2 regions of the Dyella terrae genome follow, and region 1 is predicted to be linked to the other one. Evidence: riboswitches for the same ligand, from Rfam matches in the RefSeq annotation. Region 1 holds a riboswitch; the other holds the start of a gene.
What was found. A riboswitch is a leader RNA that binds a small molecule or an ion and turns the genes downstream of it on or off. The one in region 1 is predicted to bind cobalamin.
Positions count from the first base shown of each region.

Region 1 (7,623 bases):
TACCGGCGCGCACTTACGTCAACTGTCCACAGGCTTGCCCATAGGCCATCCACACAAGCTGTGGAAATCCACGCGTCAGCACTGCTGCAAAAGTACGCACGATGGTAAAAATCTCGCGCTGTCACGCACTTGCGTCGACTATCCACAGGCTTGCCAAGAGGCCATCCACATTCGTTGTGGAAAACCATCGGCCGCTGTCGATCTTTTGCGCATGATGATGAAACTTCAACCGTGGCGTGCACTTGCGCGGTCTATCCACAGGCTCGCCATGAGCCCATCCACATTCGCTGTGGAAAACGCGCGATCAGCGCCAGATTGTCTCGCCTTTTCGCCGCGTGACTAAGCCCACGCGGACGGCGAGTCAGAACCCGTAGTTGAGAAAACCCCCATCCACCGCCAGCACCTGGCCGGTGACATAGCTCGCCGCGGGCAGACAGAGAAAAGCGATGGCTGCGGCTACTTCCTCCGGCTCGCCAATGCGGCGCAGCGGCGTGCGGTCGAGTACTTCATCGAGGTACTCGTCGTCGGCAAGCGCCGGCTCGGAACGCTGCGTGCGGATATACCAGGGCGCTACCGCGTTGACACGGATGCCATCGGCCGCCCATTCCACCGCCAGATTGCGGGTGAGCTGATGGAGGGCGGCCTTGGTCATGCCATAGGGCGATCCCGTGCGCACATGCGTCACGCCTGAGACGGAACCCACATTCACGATGGCTGCGTTGGCGTGCTGCACGAGCTGCGGGTGCGCCAACCGGCACATCTCGAAGGCCGAGAACAGATTCTGCTCGAAGATCGCCCGGTACTCGTCCTCGTGATACGCCAGCGTCGGCGCGGGACGGTTGCCACCAGCGTTGTTCACCAGCAGGGAAAGCGGCGCACCGAGATCGGCGACCCAGTCGAACACGGCGAGGCGATCTTCCTGTTGTCCCAGGTCTGCACCGAACGCCAACACCTCGATGCCGGGGAAGTCGTCCAGCAACTCCACACGCACCTGTTCCAGGTAATCAGCATCGCGTGCCACCAGCAGCAGGTTGGCGCCGAGGCCGGCCAGCTCACGGGCAGTGGCGTAACCGATGCCCTTGCTGGCACCGGTGATCAGGGCGGTGTGTCCTTGCAGCTGCCAGGCATCGATGCGTGCGTTCATGCGTCGAGCTTAGAGCCTGTACACGTTCTGCGCCAAGCATGGCCCGCTACCATGCAGGTGTGACCTTCCACCGGAGAGGCCTTTCATGAAACGACTAGTCCCCCCTGCTTTGCCTGCTCTCCCTGACCGCCTGCTCCGGCAAAGCGCCCGCACCGGAGTCCGCTCCTGCCGCCGCCAGTACCGCGCGCGTCGCGACGCCGTGGGACGACATGAAGAAGGACGAGCAACGCGCGGCGGATGTGCAGAAGACCGTGGACGAACAGGCGAAGAAGCAGCAGCAACAGATAGAGGCAGCACAGCAGTAAATGTTCGGCACTTGGCAAATGGACGTCTGGACGTGCATCGTGTCCGGCATGAACGCCCATCACGACGAACTTGCCAACGCGCCACTGCTTGACATCGACGATGCCAGCGTGATGCGCGGTGACCGATTGATCCTCGATCGCTTCAGCCTACGCATTGGCGCTGGCCAGCACACCGCCATCCTCGGTGCCAACGGCGCGGGGAAGTCCACGCTGGTGCGCTTGATCACGCGCGAGCTGTACCCGCTCGCGCGGGAAGACGGCCGCGCTCCGGTGCGTGTATTCGGCCGCGATCGTTGGCATGTTTCCGATCTACGCGGGCTGCTCGGTATTGTGTCGCCCTCCCTGCAACACGACTGCACCACCGACGCGACGCTCGAAGTCTCCGAAGCCGTGCTGTCCAGCTTCTTCGCCGCGCAACGGCTGGGGCTCGACCATTACGTCACGCGGACCATGCGCGAGCGAGCGAACGAAGCACTGCATCAAGCCGGCGCCACGCATCTACTTGGGCGCACCATGGCCAGCCTGTCCACCGGTGAGGCGAGGCGTGTGCTCATTGCTCGCGCACTGGTGCATCAACCACGCGCCTTGCTGCTCGACGAACCCTGCGCGGGCCTGGACATGGCGAGCCGCCGGCGTTTCCTGGAGAACCTGCGCGGCCTTGCGCGTCAGGGCACCACGCTGCTGCTGGTGACGCACCACGTAGAAGAGATTCTCCCCGAGATCCAGCAGGTCGCCCTGCTCCGTGACGGACGCCTGCACAAACAAGGTGCCAAGCACGACGTGCTCACCGGCGCTCTGCTTTCCGAAACTTTTGGCATGCCCGTGTGTGTGGAACGCCACGGCGACTATTACAGCGCAGCGATCGCATAGGGCCGTCTGGCCGTCCAATCCCCCGCGGAAATCGCTTGACGCGCCCTGGCGCGCGGGCGTACTTTTGCGCCGTTGGTGGTTTTCATCCTTTCATCGCGATGAAAGGATGAAATTAAAAGGGAAGCCGGTGCGGCCCGTAAGGGCCAATTCCGGCGCTGCCCCGCAGCGGTGTGTGGAAACGACCTTCGCCATAAGCACTGGCCCTTGGGGCCGGGAAGCGGCGAACAGTAGGCGAAGCATTGATCTGCTTCATGTCCACGAGCCCGAAGACCTGCCCCGGCCAGAAGGCTCGCCCTTCTGTCAGACCTGGAGCTTCCGAGGGGAAGCGGCCGGATGTCGCGCCGTGGCCCGCGCCCACGGCGTGCGCCTCCGTGCCCGCCCGCGGCTGTTCCGGTTCGCCCGAGGGGGCGAAGGTCGCTGGCGTGGAAGTCGATGCTGTCCGCATCGCTTTGGCGCAGTTCCTTCGTTCCTCATTCATCACGAATCGAGGACACGCAAACATGACTACCGTTACCAACCTGGGCTTCCCCCGCATTGGCCCGCGGCGCGAGCTCAAGCATGCACTGGAGTCCTACTGGCGCGGCGAAACCACGTCGCAGCAGTTGGAAGAAGCTGCTTCGGCACTCAGGCAAAAGCACTGGACATTGCAGCGGGACGCCGGCGCCGACGTCGTTCCCTGCAACGACTTCTCGCTGTACGACCACGTGCTCGACACTGCCTTCCTGCTCGATGCCATTCCCGAGCGCTATCGCTCCCTGGTCGAGCGCGATGCGCACGCCGGCTACTTCGCGCTCGCGCGAGGATGGCAGCGCGACGGCATCGACCTGCATGCGCTGGAAATGACCAAATGGTTCGACACCAATTATCACTATCTGGTGCCGGAGCTCCACGCGGAACAGAGCTTCCGCCTTCGCGGCGATAAGCCAGTCGCGGAGTATCTGGAAGCCCGCGCGCAAGGCCTGGATGCTCGCCCCGTCCTGCTGGGACCGGTGAGCTTCCTGCTGCTCTCCAAGGCCGTGGATGGCAGCGATCGCCTTGCACTGCTGGAGCGCTTGCTGCCTGTCTATGCGGAACTGTTGGCGAAGCTCAAGCAGGCCGGCGCCGAATGGGTACAGATCGACGAGCCCTGCCTGGTGCTGGATCAGGATGGCGACGATCACGCGGCCTACCGTTCGGCGTACCACGCCCTGGCCACCGTGGAGCGCCCGAAATTACTGCTGGCGACGTACTTCGGTCCGCTCGGCGAGAATCTGCCTCTGGCTGCAGAGCTGCCGGTCGACGGCCTGCATATCGATCTCGTTCGCGCACCCGAGCAGCTCGATGCCGTGCTCGACGCACTGGGCGAGGAAAAGATCATCTCGCTCGGCCTCGTCGACGGACGCAACGTGTGGCGCGCCGACCTGGATCGCGCACTCCGCACATTCCGCCGTGCTCACGACCGCTTCGGTAAACGCGTGCAGATTGCACCGTCGTGTTCACTGCTACACGTACCGGTTGATGCCTCCGTTGAAAACGCGCTGCCCGCGGACCTCAAGTCATGGCTTGCCTTCGCGACGCAGAAGATCGGCGAACTTCGAGTACTGGCCGATGCTGTGAAGGGGCTAGTGCGCGCCTACACCACGCTGGACACCGCCCGCGAGCAACAGCTGGCCCGCCAGCAGTCCGAACGCGTGCATCGCGCCGCCGTGGCGGAGCGTGTGGCGGCCATCGACGCGGCCGACTTGTCGCGTCGTTCTCCGCATGCCGCGCGCAAGGCAGCGCAACAGCAGCACCTGCATCTCCCGCTGTTCCCCACCACGACCATCGGCTCGTTCCCGCAGACGCATGAGGTGCGCGAAGCCCGCGCTCAATTCAAGTCCCGCAAGCTTTCCATCGAGGAATACGAGGCCTTCCTCGAAGCCGAAACCGAGCGCTGCGTACGTTTCCAGGAAGACATCGGCCTGGACGTGCTCGTGCACGGCGAGTTCGAACGCAATGACATGGTGGAGTACTTCGGCGAGCAACTGGACGGCTTTGCCTTCACCAAGCTCGGCTGGGTGCAGAGCTACGGCTCACGCTGCGTAAAGCCGCCGATCATCTACGGCGACGTGCAACGACCAGCACCGATGACTGTCCGCTGGTCGCGCTATGCACAGTCGCTCACCAAGCGTGCAATGAAGGGCATGCTCACTGGCCCAGTGACGGTGCTGCAATGGTCATTCGTGCGCGATGACCAGCCGCGCTCCACCACCTGCCGCCAGATTGCCCTCGCGCTGCGCGACGAAGTACTCGACCTCGAGGCCGCCGGTATCCACGTCATCCAGATCGACGAACCGGCACTGCGCGAAGGCCTGCCCCTGCGCCGCAAGGATTGGAGTGAGTACCTCGCCTGGGCAGTGGAAAGCTTCCGCCTTACCGCATCAGGCGTGGAGGATGCCACGCAGATCCATACCCACATGTGCTACTCCGAGTTCAACGACATCATCGAAGCCGTGGCCGCCATGGACGCCGACGTGATCTCCATCGAGACATCGCGCTCGCGCATGGAGCTGCTCGATGCCTTCGTGCGGTTCCGTTATCCCAACGACATCGGCCCGGGCGTCTACGACATCCATTCGCCGCGAGTACCGAATGTCGAAGAAATGACTGAGCTCTTGCAGAAGGCCGCCGACGTGCTCAAGCCGGAACAGCTATGGGTGAACCCGGACTGCGGACTGAAAACCCGCGGCTGGACCGAAGTGCGTGCCGCCCTGGTCGCCATGGTGGCGTCGGCACGGCGCATGCGTGAACTGGCCGCTGTCGAGGCATAAAAAATCCGCCGCTGGAAACCAGCGGCGGCTCGATGTATCCGAATCTCGTCGCGCGGTAGCGCGACGAGATTCAACGGCTCAACGTGGCGAGCAGAAGCAGTAGGCGTAAACGTTCGGGCGCCCCGCCTGTGCGGTGCGCAACAGCTTCAGTTCCGGCGCCATCGTGTTGATGTGGGCAACCCACGACGGCAACTGCACGCCGTACGACTGCGCCATCTGCACCATCGCATCGTTGTTGAGGCCGATCAGGAACTGTGCGAAGCCACCCATCGGCTCTTCCACGTAACGCACCGGTGCGTCCTTACCAAGCTTGGCGCGCTGCGAAGCGTCGGCAATGGCTTCACCGATACCACCAAGCTGATCGACGAGACCGCGATCCAGCGCCTGCTGGCCGGTCCACACGCGCCCCTGCGCAATGGCATCAATGGCGTCGTACGGCTTGCCGCGTGCCTTGGCTACGTTGCCGACGAAATCGCGATAGCCCTTCTCGATGGTGGCCTGGATCACGGTGCCCACCTTGGGATCGAGCGGACGCGTGATATCGAACGCACCCGCCAGCGGGCTGGTGCCCACGCCGTCGCTCTTCACGCCCAGCTTATCCAGCGTGCCGGGCACCGTCATAATCATGCCGAAGATGCCGATGGAGCCGGTGATGGTGTTGGGCTCGGCGTAGATGCGATCGGCGTTCATCGAGATCCAGTAGCCGCCGCTGGCCGCAACGTTACCCATCGACACCACAACCGGAATGCCGGCCTCGCGGGTCAGCGCCACTTCGCGGCGGATCTGCTCGGCGGCATACACCTCGCCACCCGGCGAGTTCACGCGCAGCACCAATGCTTTGGTGCGTTTGTCTTCGCGCGCGGCGCGGATCAGCTCGGCCGTAGAATCGCCACCCACCGTGCCCTGCGGCTGCTTGCCACCGGTGATTTCGCCTTCGGCCACCACCACGGAAACGCCCGGTGTCTGCGTGGCGTCTTCGGAAATCGTGCCTTCATATTGCGACAGCGATACCTGGCGGAAGCCCTCGCCCTTCTTGCCGGCAGGCACGCCTTCCTTGCGCATCATGGCGTTCACTTCGGCCGGCGTCGCCACACCATCGACCAGGTGCTGCTCCAGCGAGAGCTGGCCGAGATCACCCTTGGCGTTGGCGATCGTCTCCGGCAGCGTGTCGATATCCGTACGCAGCGTGGCCGGATCCAGCTTGCGCAGCTTGGCCACCTCGTTGATATAGCTATCCCACAGGCCGCCCATCCAGAAACTGTCGGCCTCTTTAGCTTCGGACGAGGCGTGGTCGAGGATGTACGGCTCAGCGGCGCTCTTGAACTGGCCGACGCGGAACAGGTGCACGTCCACACCGAGCTTGTCGAGCAGATCCTTGTAGAACAAGCGGTAGTTGGCCAGGCCCGTAATCATCACCCCGCCCTGCGGATCGACCAGCACACGGTCGGCATGCGCGGCGAGGTAGTACTGGCCCTGGTCAAGGCTCGGCGCCCACACGACCACCGGCTTGCCGGCAGCGCGGAAGCGGTCGAGTGCTGCACCCACTTCGCGCAATGCGGCAAAGCCGCCACCCTGCAACTCGCCCGGCTCCAGCAGGATGCGCGTAATGCGCGCGTCCTTGGCCGCGCCATCGATGGCGCCGACTAGGTCACGCAGTTGGATCTGCTTGGGCGGGTTGCCCGACAGACTGGCCAGCGCGCGCTGCATCGGGTCGATGCTGTACTGCTCGACCAGATCGCCCTTGGGCTTGATGACCAGCACACTGTCGCTCTGAATGACGTGCTCAGCGCGAGTGCCGGCAAAGCCGACAATCAGCACCAGCAGGAACAGAAACAGGAAGGCGAAGAAGATCAGGTTGAGAAGGGTCAACCTGACGATGTTGATACCGCGTCCAAGAACGCAGAGAAAGGCCCAAAAGCCGTTCGTACGGGGCTCCGCCATGCGAGGTTCCTCAGGATGTCCACAACAGCGTAGCTGTTCGTGTGGTGAAGGTCATGTGGTACGAACCGCACATACCCGTCATCTTTACCCGTTCCCGCGTTGGGATTGGACGTAAGGCACCGAACAACCTTAGGGGGTACGGCGCCAGCGTTCGCGGGACGTGTTGCGGTACAAGCGGGTAAACAGCAGGATGGCCGCCATGGTCAGGCCGGCGATCAGGCCGATCCACATGCCCCGCGCGCCCATGTCATGGCGGAACGCCAGCCACCAGCCCACCGGCATACCGACGCCCCAGTAGGCGAACAGGGTGATCACCATCGGCACCCGCGTGTCCTTGAGGCCGCGCAGTGCACCGTTGGAGGTGACCTGGATGCCGTCCGAAAACTGGAACAACCCGGCCAGCACCATCAGCTGCGCAGCCAGCGCGATCACCCCGGCATCATGTGTGTACGCACTCGCCAGCACGTGCGGCAGGGTCAGCATGACCGTTGAGGAAACGGTCTGCACGCACAGCGCCAGCCCGACGCCACACAGGCCGGCATAACGCACGCCCTGGGCATCGCCACGGCCGACC
Region 1 covers NZ_CP089414.1:2,570,717-2,578,339, forward strand. Annotated here, with positions in the region: gene DYST_RS11130 (SDR family oxidoreductase) at 362-1,144, opposite strand; gene DYST_RS11135 (ABC transporter ATP-binding protein) at 1,498-2,319, shown strand; cobalamin riboswitch at 2,379-2,612, shown strand; gene metE (5-methyltetrahydropteroyltriglutamate--homocysteine S-methyltransferase) at 2,820-5,108, shown strand; gene sppA (signal peptide peptidase SppA) at 5,187-7,049, opposite strand; gene DYST_RS11150 (MATE family efflux transporter) at 7,179-7,623, opposite strand, start outside.

Region 2 (7,623 bases), 1.9 Mb from region 1:
CGATCTGGTGGGATGCCGTAGGTACGGGCCGCTTGCAGCAGGCGTCCGCCATGCTCAAGCATGGCCAGCGCCCCATCGCACGAGTCCTGGCAGCACCATCACGCCCAGCCACAAGGCAACGCTGCGCCGAACCAGCCGCAACGCGCGCACGATGGCATGCGCGTCAGGCGGCTCACCCTCACCAAGCGCTGGACGCAGTTCCCACACCCCGTCGTAAGGCGCCGCACCGCCGAGGCACACCCCGAGCGCACCTGCGCCCGACGCCATCACCGGCCCGGCATTGGGGCTATCCCATTGCGGTGCCTGCGTACGCCAGCAGCGCCATGCACGCGTCGCATCACCCAGCAGCACATAGCTCAACGCGGTGAGCCGCGCCGGAAGAAAATTGAGTACGTCATCGATGCGCGCCGCGGCCCAGCCGAAGCGCTCGTAACGTGCGATGCGATAACCCCACATCGCATCCAGCGTATTGGCCAACCGGTAAAGCACAGCACCGGGCGCGCCGAGCACGGCAAACCAGAACAGCGCGCCGAACACCGCGTCGTTGCCGTTCTCCAGCACCGATTCCGTCGCCGCCGCGGCAACCTGCGCATCGTCCAGTACACCGGTATCCCGGCTCACCATGCGCCCCACCGCAGCGCGGGCGCCAACGAGGTCGCCATCGATAAGCGCACGTGCGACAGGCATGGCGTGATCGGCAAGGCTACGCAAACCGATGACGAGATAGAGCACGAACACCTCGAAAGCGAACGACAGCCACGAGGCCCCATGCAGAAACCAGACATCCAGCCACCATGTCACCGCTGTCAGCGGAAGTACGGCCAACGCCCACGCCAGAACACCGGCGATGCGCCGATCGGCGTGGCAGCGAGATTCGATGAAACGTGACAGACGTCCAAACCACACCAGCGGATGCCATCGCCGTGGTTCGCCGAGCCACGCATCCAGCAGTACCGCCAACACCATGGCCAGCGCGGTCATCATGGTCGGAACAAGGCTACTGCTGCGTCAGGATTGGAAGGAAAGTAGAGGTGCATGAAGCTCGCCGTAAAACGCTTGCGCCGATACACACCTTCTCTGCTCGGTCCGCCGTCGGGATTACTCGCCATGGCCAGAGGTGTTTCGTCGATCTGCGCCAAGGCGTAGTGGAAGGTATGCCCGCGCAGCTCGCCCTCAGGCAGTGCCACGCATTGCATACCAAGACCGCCCAGACGCGACTGCATCTGCGCACGCCCCCGCAACAACCCCGCCATGGGGAACGCGGAGCCGTCGACACTCGCCAGCGATTCGAGCGTGTAGAGCATGCCGCCACATTCAGCAAGCAATGGGCGGCCGGCCTCCACGTGTGCGTGCAGCTCGTGACGCAAGGCGTCCTGTTGCGAAAGCGTCAGCAAGTGCAGCTCGGGGTAGCCCCCCCGGCAACCATGCCGCATCGCAAGCAGGCAACGCCTCGCCCGCCAGTGGCGAGAAGAACCGCAACTCCGCACCGGCCTCGCGCAACAAGTCGAGATTGGCCGGATAGAGGAAACAGAAGGCTGCATCGCGTGCAACAGCAATGCGGACTCCATGCAACGTCTTCGGCACGGCAGAGCGCGAGGCGGTTGGAAACGACACTGGTGGAGGGAGTTCGGCGGAGGCATGCGCCGCCCATGCGTCGGCCAGTGCGTCCAGCCGCGCATCGATATCACTCAGCTCCGCGGCGGCCACCAGGCCTAGGTGTCGCTCCGGCAGCGCCATCGCCGCGTCACGCGGCAATGCTCCGAGCCAATGCAAATCGCCCGGCAGGCTGCCGGCAAGCAATTGTGCGTGGTATGCACTGCCCACCCGGTTGGCGGCCACGCCATGCACGCGCAGGCCTTCGCGATAACGCGCCAACCCGAGCGCGAGCGCGCCGAACGTCTGCGCCATGGCGGATCCGTCGATCACGGCCAGCACGGGCACATCGAAGCGCTGCGCGAGATCGGCGCTGGACAGGCCGCCATCGAACAGGCCCATCACGCCTTCGATAAGGATCAGGTCCGCCGCGCCAGCCGCTTCATGCAGCCGCGCACGCACATCATCCTCGCCATTCATCCACAGATCGAGCTGGTACACCGGTGTGCCGCTCGCCCGCTCCAACACCATCGGGTCGAGGAAATCCGGCCCCGTCTTGAACACACGCACCCGCTTGCCGTTGCGGGTATGCCAGCGCGCCAGGGCTGCCGTCACCGAGGTCTTGCCCTGCCCCGACGCCGGTGCAGACACCAGCAATGCCGGACACGAGACGCTTTGGCCGCTCATCGATGACTCCTGATCGTTACCCACTCGACACGCCCGGACGGCGCGTCAGAGCTCAATGCCCTTCTGTGCCTTGATGCCCGCCTGGAACGCGTGCTTTACCACGCGCATTTCCGTCACTGTATCAGCCAGTTCGACCAGCGCGTCCGGCGCGCCACGCCCGGTGATCACTACGTGCTGCTGCGGTGGCCTCGCCCGCAACGCATCGCATACTTTCGCCACATCGACGTAGCCTTTCACCAGCGCGATATTGAGCTCGTCGAGCAGCACGAAGTCGTACGAGGGATCAGCGAGCATCCCTGCCGCCACGGCCCAGGCCGCTTCCGCCGCCTGGATGTCGCGCGCCTTGTCCTGCGTTTCCCACGTATAGCCTTCGCCCATCACGTGGTAATCGAGCTCCTCCGGGAAGCGACGAAAGAACGCTTCTTCGCCGGTGGAAAAGCTGCCCTTGATGAACTGCACTACGCCGCAACGGAAGCCGTGCCCCAGCGAACGCGCCAGCATGCCAAAGCCAGATGAACTCTTGCCCTTGCCGTTGCCCGTGTTCACTACCAACACGCCGCGTTCGATGGTGGCGCGGGCGATCTTGCGATCCACCAGCTCCTTCTTCCGCTGCATGCGCTCGCGGTGGCGCTCTTCTGGGGTCGATGCGTCGTGGTGCTCGTTCATATCTTTGCGTTCCCGTGTTCAGAGGAAGACGACGCGAGCCGCTCGATCAGCGCATGCAGCACCAGCGCCACAGCCACGTAAATGAGGGTGGTACGCACGAACAGCGGCCCCCACAGCCACAAGCGCGACACGTATTCGGTCATGTGCGGCTGCGCATAGCGGCCGCCCAGCCAATAGAACGAGCCGTTGGAGATGGCAAACGACAACACGGCAGCGACAAGCGATACGCCGAATGCACCCAGTAGCGACAGCATGCGTCGATCCATGTGTGGTGCGTACCAACGGCCTGCGTACCACAGCACCGCGTACGCCAACGGCAGGAACGAGTAAGCGAGAGTGATGCAGAAATCACTCACTCCCGCGAAGCTGATGGACACCCAGTCCAGCGCGACCGCAAGCAGCACCATCACCACGAAGGTCCAGTGGTGACGCAAGTACAGACCACCGAGAAAGAATACCGCCATCGACGCATCGGGCAGGTGCAGCACATCGCCGAAGTGCTTGAAGCGGGTGGCGATCATCACCGCCATCAGCACCAGCCAGAGCGCGTTGAAACGGGAAACCGACAGTGCTTTCACGGAAGCTCTCCTGATCGATGCATCGTGGAACAGCACCGGGCCCCATGCGGGGCCCGGTGTCAAGGCTTACTGCGCAGGCTGATAACGCAGGGTCAACATGTAGTTACGACCCGGCTGGTTGAAGTACCAGGCGGTCTCGTAGTTCTTGGCGAACGCATTATTGAGCGCCAGCTGTAGCTTGAAGTCCCGAGAGATGGCGTAGGCCACGCGCAGATTGGTGATCGCATAGGCGCCCAGCGGGTGCTGGTTGGCCAGATCGTCGTAACGGCGACCCGACACGAACCAGGTACCACCCACGCTGAAATCGCCGAAGGTGCGATCAATATCGACATTACCCGTCTGGCGCGCACGGCGCGGCAACAGGTTGCCTTCGTAGGCCGTGGATTCATCACGCGGATCCAGCCAAGTGGCCGTACCCGTCACCAGCCAGCCGGCGACATGGCCGCTCACCAGGCCTTCCGCGCCACGGATACGTGCTTTGTCCACGTTGGCTGCCGCCTGGGTAGCAGCGTCGTAGGTGATGAGATTGTTCACGTTGTTGCGGAACGCATTCAACGACCAGTAACCCCAGCCGTAGCTACCGCGCAGACCGAGCTCAATGTTGTGCGCCGTTTCCGGCTTGAGGTCCGGGTTGCCGTAATACGGGTAGTACAGGTCATTGAAGGTCGGCGCCTTGAACGCCGTGCCGTAGCTGGCGGTGAGGCGCAGGGTCTGGGTGAAGTCCCAACCCCACAGCAGGCTGCCGGTGTTCTTGCTGCCGAACTGACTGTTGTCGTCGTGGCGCACGCTGGCCTGCACCGACTGGCTGCCGAAGGTCTGCTGCCACTGCGCGAACACGCCGCGGTTGATGCGGCTGTCGATTGGAGCCTGCGTGAATGGGTTGATGTAACCCGCCGTGCTGTCCACCTGATCGCGCTGCCAGTCGAAGCCCGTGCTGAGCAGGCCGCCCCAGAAGCCAATGTCCGCCTGCGCTGTGCCGAGGTCGCGATGCGTGTCGAAGCGACTGACGTACGCACCCTGGAGATAATCCTTCTCGAAATCGTCGCTGGTGCCGAGGCTGAGCGTCAGCTTGACGTTGCTGGCCGGGCGATAGTGCACGCGGCCACCCACCACCTGCGTGGCGCTCTTGTCGGAGTCGGTGTAATTGCCGTCATACCAATTGTGACCTTCGCTGCGGAACAGGCGCACGTCCGCATCCCACTGCTCATCGAACTTGTAACCACCCTGCAGAGTCAGCGCGGTATTGCGATAGCCGTCCTTGTCCGGCTGGTCGGCGAAGCACGCAGCGCCCACTTCGGCCGCACCGATACGGCACGAATTGATGCCGTGGGTCTGGTCGTGCGACACCTCCAGCGAATACCAGCCATCGCCGCTCTTACCAGCGAAACCCGCCGAACCGTTGAGGTCACGGTAGCTGCCTATGCCCAGGCTGAAGGACGGCACGAAAGCACCTTCCGGGCGACGGGTGAAGATCTGGATCACGCCGCCGATCGCTTCCGAGCCGTAAAGACTGGAGAACGGGCCGCGCACGATTTCGATGCGCTCGATCTGATCGACTGGAATGTCCTGCAGCGCCGCCTGGCCCAGTGTGGCCGAGCCGATCTTGACGCCGTCGATCATCACCAGCACGTGGTCCGCCTCGGTACCACGCAGGAACGCACTGGTGGACTTGCCCGGGCCACCGTTGTTGGCGATCTGCATGCCCGGCGTACCGCGCAGCAAGTCGCCCAGCGACGCCGGCTGCAGACGCTCGATATCGGCGCGATCAATCACAGTGACGGCCGACAGTGTCTGGTTTTGGGTCTGTTCGGTGCGCGTAGCGGTGACAACGACGCCGTCCAGGTTGGTCGTGTCGTCAGCGAACGCAGGAAAAATGACGCTCAACAGCGCCGTCGCCAGCACGGAACGACGGATCGTGGAAATTCGGATGGCCAAAACACAGCTCCTCAACCGCGCCTGCCCGCGCGGATTGCATGAAAAAAAGAGCAGGCGGAAGAAGGCTAGGCACCCGTGCAGCATGCACGGCTCCCCAACATGGCCCACCGCCAGTCTGGTCATACCTCGAGGCCGGTCTCCGGGCTCGCGGGTGAAGACATGTGTCTTCCAGAACGACGCCTTCCCATGCGCTCGGCACAGTGGCTTCCTGTCGCTCCGTCGATCCCCTGGATCGCACTCGCCTACCGTTGCGGGGGCAGCTCCGGAATAGGCACTTTGGCGCCGCACCGGATTCCCGTTTCAACTATCGGCTGGTTGGCCGATGGTCACCTCAGGCGGGGCGAATGGTAGCAGACGGGGGAAGGTGGGGACTGTGCTGGAGGTTGGTGGTGTTGTCGCTGGTCTTCGGATGGGGGGGATGGATGGCTGTGGCATTGCGGGATGGGGGAGCTGGAGCTGGTCTCGCTGCGTTGTTGAGGTCGTCGCTTGGGCAGGCTGGGAGTGCGCATAGCGCCTCAGTTCTGCTCCCTCTCCCTTTTGGGGTGAGGGGTGGGTGCTCGCTTCGACGTTTCGTTTATGCCGTCATCCCTGCGAAGGCAGGGATCCAGTGTCGTCAGTGGTCGGCTGTCGCCTCGTGCGTAACCGCGATCTGGCCGCTTACGCAGCGGGCGTTTCGATCGTCTGCCGAGGACGCGAAGCTAGTCCCGTGGGACGCTCGAGTCACTTTTCTTTGTTGGCCCAAAGAAAAGTAACCCAAAGAAATGGCCTGACAGGCCAACGCCCGCAGCATGTCGACGGGATAAGCCCGAACGCGTGGGCGCGCTTCGCAACGCACCGTCGCGGAGAGGACTTAAAGCAGGCTTCGCTACGCTTCCCGACCGCTATGGAGAACTCGCCACGTAACGGCATCGTCTTTCTCTTCTGCCTTGGCTTTCAGCACTAGAACAGGCGCAACGCGACCTGCGAGTGCGATGTGCAGCTCCGCTGCACGAGCCTTCGGCTCGGCGCTTTTGACCTTCGGGCCCCCTGTGCGGCGGTGAGGGGTGGACGAGAAGGCCCGCAGGGGGGATCGGCACGGATGCCGATCCCTTTTCGCCAGGGCAGGAGGCCCTGTCGAAAAGCCCGGCCACCCCTCACGGACTGGCCGGCTTCACCGGCCAGCGCCAAGTGGGGGTGCCCTTTCTTCGGGTTACTTTTCTTTGGGCAAGCAAAGAAAAGTGACTCGGCCTCCGGTAGGAGGGCGAAAGCCCGCCGCAGGCGAGCCAGGTCGCGACAACCAAGCGATACAGAAACTGGATCCCGGCCTGCGCCGGGATGACGATTTCATCGAAACCATAAGGCGGGCACCCAACCCTCTCCCCGAAGGGGAGAGGGAGCAGAGTCTCGCGAGATCGACACCAACCCAGAAAAAGAAAACGCCCGCCCTGCATCCACAGAACGGGCGCCATGTTTAAACCCCAACGTTACTGCTTGCGGAACGTCAAATGCCCCTGCTCCGCATCCACCACAATCGTCGCACCAGCAACAAACTTCCCTTCCAGAATCTCCCTCGCCAGCGGATTCTCCAACTGCTGCTGGATCGCCCGCTTCAACGGACGTGCACCGTACACAGGATCGAAGCCCACATTGGCCAGCACGTCCAGCGCCTTCTCGCTGATCTCCATGCGCAGCTCGCGCTCAGCCAAGCGCTTCTCCAGGTAGGTGAGCTGGATCAGGGCGATCTTGCGGATCTGTTTCTTCTCCAGCGGGCGGAACACCACCAACTCGTCGAGGCGATTGATGAACTCCGGACGGAAGTGCGCTTGCACCACGCCCAACACCGCCGCCTTCATCTGCAGGTAATCGGCTTCCGAATCGCCCGAGTGCTCCTGGATCATCTGCGAGCCAAGGTTCGAGGTCATCACGATCACGGTGTTGCGGAAGTCCACCGTGCGCCCCTGGCCGTCGGTAAGCCGGCCGTCGTCGAGCACTTGCAGCAGGATATTGAATACGTCCGGGTGCGCTTTCTCCACCTCGTCCAGCAGGATCACGCTGTACGGACGGCGACGCACCGCCTCAGTGAGGTAGCCGCCCTCCTCGTAACCCACGTAGCCCGGAGGTGCGCCGATCAGGCGGCTCACGGAATGCTTCTCCATAAACTCACTCATGTCGATGCGCACCATCG
Region 2 covers NZ_CP089414.1:4,420,917-4,428,539, reverse strand. Annotated here, with positions in the region: gene cobD (threonine-phosphate decarboxylase CobD) at 1-62, opposite strand, end outside; gene cbiB (adenosylcobinamide-phosphate synthase CbiB) at 55-981, opposite strand; gene DYST_RS24080 (hypothetical protein) at 981-1,433, opposite strand; gene DYST_RS19430 (cobyrinate a,c-diamide synthase) at 1,315-2,280, opposite strand; gene cobO (cob(I)yrinic acid a,c-diamide adenosyltransferase) at 2,326-2,946, opposite strand; gene DYST_RS19420 (hypothetical protein) at 2,943-3,524, opposite strand; gene btuB (TonB-dependent vitamin B12 receptor) at 3,591-5,543, opposite strand; cobalamin riboswitch at 5,573-5,808, opposite strand; gene clpB (ATP-dependent chaperone ClpB) at 6,923-7,623, opposite strand, start outside.
Region 2: it holds a riboswitch for cobalamin, as region 1 does, so the genes downstream of both, btuB (TonB-dependent vitamin B12 receptor) here and metE (5-methyltetrahydropteroyltriglutamate--homocysteine S-methyltransferase) in region 1, are expected to answer to the same signal.